Regions from separate parts of the Pseudoalteromonas sp. ND6B genome, predicted to be linked through region 2. Evidence: predicted binding sites of a transcription regulator. Region 2 holds the regulator's gene; the other holds the start of a gene.

Region 1 (2,411 bases), on a different contig from region 2:
AAAGCATCCAAAATTTAAATGCAATTGCTATAATGGCGCAAATGGTATGACATTAAATGCCATTATCATTAAACCAAGGTAATTAGGAACGTAATGAAGAAAACATTCACGCTGAATCATGAGAAAATCAAATACCCTCGTATGGTTGATGCTGCAAAGCATGAAGTGAAAAAATATTTGAAAAGAGAACGTAATAAAACTTTACCTGTTGATGCCGACTACTGGGCATTTGATTGTAAGTTTGGTAACACGGCTGAAGAAGCCCAAGTGGTTCACGTTGCTGAAATTAACAATCACATCAGTGAAATTGAAAAGCAAGGTTTAACTTCTTTTTACTTAGAGATTTTAGCAAGACCTGCACAGCGTCAAGATTTCGATGAAGATGATGGCGAGTAAAACGCTAATTTGCGTTTAGTGTAGTTTTTGAAAATGGGCCTTGTGGCCCATTTTTTGTAGCTGAAGTTTATACACTATGACATTTTTTGTATTTTTTATTACTGCCACAAGGGCACGTATCATTACGTTTTACTTTAATATCGGCAACCGGTGTAATCTCACCATCAAGGTACCGCCATTGTCCATCTTCTTTAATAAACCTTGAATTTTCTGTCAACTCGCAATATAAATCTTGATAAAAGTAGTGAGCTTTAAATGTAACAAATCCTGTTTCATCATTATAACCAGAGTCTAATACGGCTAAGTTTATAAAACGGCAACTATTTGCAAAATCTTTAATTTCTGAAATTGAATTTTCAGCTTGTTTTTCTTTTGCATAACTTTCACGAACAAAAACCGCGTTTTTAACAGCATAAGCACTGTAGCGTGCACGCATAAGTTGCTCTGGTGTGAGTGGCTGTTTGGTTTTTAAATGAAAAGGCTCGCAGCAATCAGCATAAGGTTGCTGACTGCCACAAAAACATAATAGGGCGTTAGAAGTCATGATAAATGTACTGTGTATTAAAACGCTAGTTTATCAAGCTTATTGCGTAAGTGAAATCTCAGAATGAGCGCTTTTTTTGCTAAAGCAATACAACTTAGTGCGCGTATGGCTCAAGTTTAATGATAACTGCGACAGTTGTTGGTTATTTATTATGTCAGTCCAGGTGATCACCGCGGCAAAATTTCCATTGTGAAGTGCAGAACTTAAAACATACTCTAAATTAACTAAATGCTTTTGACGAATAACCAGTAATTTACTGGTATCAATTGAGCATGAATCAAGTAGCGCTTTGCTCGGTACGTTATCTGGTGCTATTAACAGTGTCCATGCGTTTAGGCTGTTGTATTGGTGTAATACTTTTAATAACTCAAACGTTGCTGAAATTTCATCTTCAATTTGTACAACGTTAACACAATCTGATTGGTCATCTTGCTGGTAGCTTTTAACTGTTCTTACGGTAATTGGCTGTAACATATTCTTCTCACTCACTGGGTTTTTATACAGTACATTCATACAGTAGTTTATACAGTTGTTTGGTGCAAGTGTTTTTTGCTATTTTTTTGTACAGTTATTCATCTTAAAACGCGACAGTTACTATAAATATACAAATAATCTATATATAACAATGGTTTAATTTTTATTGAAAGTTAATGCCCACAGAATTAATTTTAAGGCTGGGAGCAAATAAATACAGATGAACAGGGGGTATACAGTAGTTTAAATTAATTAAGCGTGCTTGCTTTGGCTATTAACGCTTAATTAATTTACAGATGAAATGAGTTGCTGGGCAGTGAAATTATTTTTCGCTACTAGAGGGGATCAAATGTGAAAATTGTAACTGGTGAATTTGTTCATACAGGCTGGCTGCGTAGCATTGAGCATCTTTAAGTCGTTTGGTACTAATATGTTTTCGTATATCGCTCATTGCTTCTATGGCAGGTTCATAGCCTTGACTACCGGCTAAGCTAAGCCACGCAGCACCATGAAATACACTTTGCGGCACACCTTGTCCTTTTATAAAAAACAGCCCTAAATAAAACTGCGCGCGATAATTTCCTGCCATTGCTGCCAAACGCATCCATTTTGCGGCTAAGGCGCCTTGTTCATTTTTAAGGTAATAAAGGGCTTTATTTAATGTGTCTTGATCGGTGTTTTTAGAGCTCGCAGGGAGATTTGCATCGCTTGGTTGCGTTACAAAAGAAAGAATGTTGTCTAATTGTTGCTCTAAGTCTTGGCCACTTGGTGTCGTTTTGATCATGCTACTTCGTTTGTTATTTTAATCACTTAGCTAGTTTAGTATATAGCAAGGTAAAATGTCCTGTAAAAAGTTATTTTTATGCTAAAATCTCGCCACTTTTTACAACCACAAGTTTATTATGCTCGAAGCCTTATTCAAAATCCGTGCAAATGATTCTTCGGTTCGCCGTGAATGTATTGCCGGTATGACTACATTTATTACGATGGTTTATAT
Region 2 (2,411 bases):
TATTAGCGTATTAGTTGCTGATTTAAAAAAGGTCGCAACTATTTTACATTATGATAAAGACGAATACCGTCAACTTGCTCGCATTGAGGTTGCAGGTGAAATAACCACGCCAGATAAAGCGATTAATCACTTGTGTGAGTTAATCGAGTCGTGTTCACGCAATGCATTAAAGCAATGGTTGAGTTGTTCACGCAGAACTTTCGATATTGGGTTTGAGTCTGGCACTTCGCCAAAATGCTTTAACCAAGCCTTACATGCAGATACCTTGTTACGTATATCTGCAATTGGTGCAGGCGTAGAAATTACTATTTACCCTTTCGAAAAGTAATTTAATTTCAACCTTGGTTAATTGACTTACTAGCCTTTTCGCTCTACTACGGCTGCGGTCATACGTGATACGCAGCAAAGCTCATTGCGGCTATTGGTTATTTTAATATCCCAAACCGAGCTGCGCTTGCCGATATGATAAGCTCTCGCTGTGGCCGTTAATGTGCCATTGCGTGATGCCTTTAAATGACTTGCACTGATCTCTTGGCCAACACAATAAAACCGATTGAAATCAACCACAAAATTAGCGGCATAACTTGCTACTGTTTCAGCAAGCACCACATTTGCACCACCATGAACGATACCCATAGGGTTATGATGCTCTGGAATTGCCGGCATAGTTGCCACTAAGTAGTCATCACCAATTTCACTGATTTCTATTCCCATGGTTTTCATGAGTGTCCCTTGGCCTGTAATACCTTGATCTAATTGCTTACAAAACTCTAATGTAATCGGTTGATGCCAAATACTCATGCTAGCTCCTTGGATAAGTAATTGAGAATTAAAATTTATTAATATGATAATGCGTTGCTAATAATTACATTTATCACCCTGCTTTTAAAGTAGGTTATTGTTTGATGATAACGGCATATAAGGCATTAATTTATATTTGCGATTTTTAAATAACTGTATATACTCACAGTTAATTGTACTGTATGGAAAACCAGTTGTATGCGACCATTAACGAAACGCCAAGCGCAAATACTCGAACTCATTAAAGTGTTTATTAAAGACACTGGTATGCCTCCTACACGTGCCGAAATTGCACAAACACTGGGTTTTAAAAGTGCGAATGCTGCAGAAGAACACTTAAAAGCACTGGCCAAAAAAGGTGTGATTAAAATGAAGCCAGGCGCGAGTCGGGGCATTCAGCTTGTTGAAGAAGAGGAGCCAGAGCAGTTAGGCTTACCTTTAATTGGCAGGGTGGCTGCCGGTGAGCCTATATTGGCGCAACAGCATGTAGAAAGCCACTGTAAAATTGACCCTTTAATGTTTAAACCTGCGGCCGATTTTTTATTGCGTGTTAACGGTATGAGTATGAAAGACATTGGTATTATGGATGGTGATTTACTTGCTGTGCATAAAACCCAAGTTGCCGAAAATGGACAAGTTATTGTTGCCCGTGTTGACGACGATGTAACCGTGAAGCGTTTAGAAAAAGCGGGCAGAAAAGTACTCTTACATGCTGAAAATGATGAGTTTTCAGCTATTGAGGTCGATTTAGAAAATGAGTCGTTCAATATTGAAGGCTTAGCGGTAGGTGTTATTCGTAACGCTGACTGGATGTAGTATTAAAGCATAATTTAGCGCTTAATAGTGATTAGGCGCTGGGTTTGTTAGCAGCACAATGTCTAACTTATCAAATGTATGACTATATGTTGTTAAGTGCTTCTCCTATCATAAATAAAATCACTAAATACTTTATAAATAAACAAATTTACTCTGCTTTTTTAAGTTAACAATTTTTTATATTTCTATCCTGTAATTTCAATACACCCCTTACTAAACCTGACTCTTAGATTAATTGCCTGACTAGTTGCTATTTTTTTAGCTGCGCATTTTAAAAAATACACCTTGTTTATTTTTCATACTCACCTTGCTTATTGTTTATTTTTTAACTAGTTATTAAAGAGCTGGAATAAAAATAACTCACAGCTTAGTCGTTTTGAGAACACACATTTACTAAATCCAGCACCCTTATAAAAAATAAAAATAACGAATAGGCGTTTAAGCCGTATGCCTCTTCGCTTTGCGTCAGCAATAGCATCAAAGGAGCCGTCACATGGGTAAGCTGAGTTCTTCCTTGTGGCTTATATTGTTTGTTTTTTCGCAGAATGTGCTTGCTAATAGCCAATATAATATGCGTAAAGGCGTAACCGATATAAGTAATAATGTATACCAACTGCACATGACTATTTTTTTAATATGTTGTGTGATTGGGGTGATCGTGTTTGCCATTATGTTTTGGGCACTCATTCATCATCGCAAATCTAAAGGGGCTGTCCCTGCCCAATTCCATGAAAGCACCAAAGTAGAAATACTGTGGACTGCGATCCCTTTTGTCATATTAATTGTTATGGCCA

What was found. The regulator LexA, encoded in region 2, represses DNA repair genes until DNA is damaged. The targets are predictions, from matches to a motif close to TACTGTATNNNNATACAGTA.
Region 1: ND6B_RS00435 (SulA-like leucine-rich domain-containing protein) is a predicted target of LexA. The motif match lies at 1,440-1,459, and genes of this name have one in related genera.

Annotation. Positions count from the first base shown of each region.
Region 1 covers NZ_JQFL01000089.1:37,184-39,594, reverse strand. The annotation lists gene ND6B_RS00425 (DUF6172 family protein) at 94-396, shown strand; gene ND6B_RS00430 (YchJ family protein) at 464-940, opposite strand; gene ND6B_RS00435 (SulA-like leucine-rich domain-containing protein) at 980-1,414, opposite strand; gene ND6B_RS00440 (sel1 repeat family protein) at 1,737-2,198, opposite strand; gene ND6B_RS00445 (NCS2 family permease) at 2,317-2,411, shown strand, end outside.
Region 2 covers NZ_JQFL01000013.1:71,157-73,567, reverse strand. The annotation lists gene ND6B_RS15375 (hypothetical protein) at 1-328, shown strand, start outside; gene ND6B_RS15380 (PaaI family thioesterase) at 358-801, opposite strand; gene lexA (transcriptional repressor LexA) at 1,000-1,617, shown strand; gene coxB (cytochrome c oxidase subunit II) at 2,111-2,411, shown strand, end outside.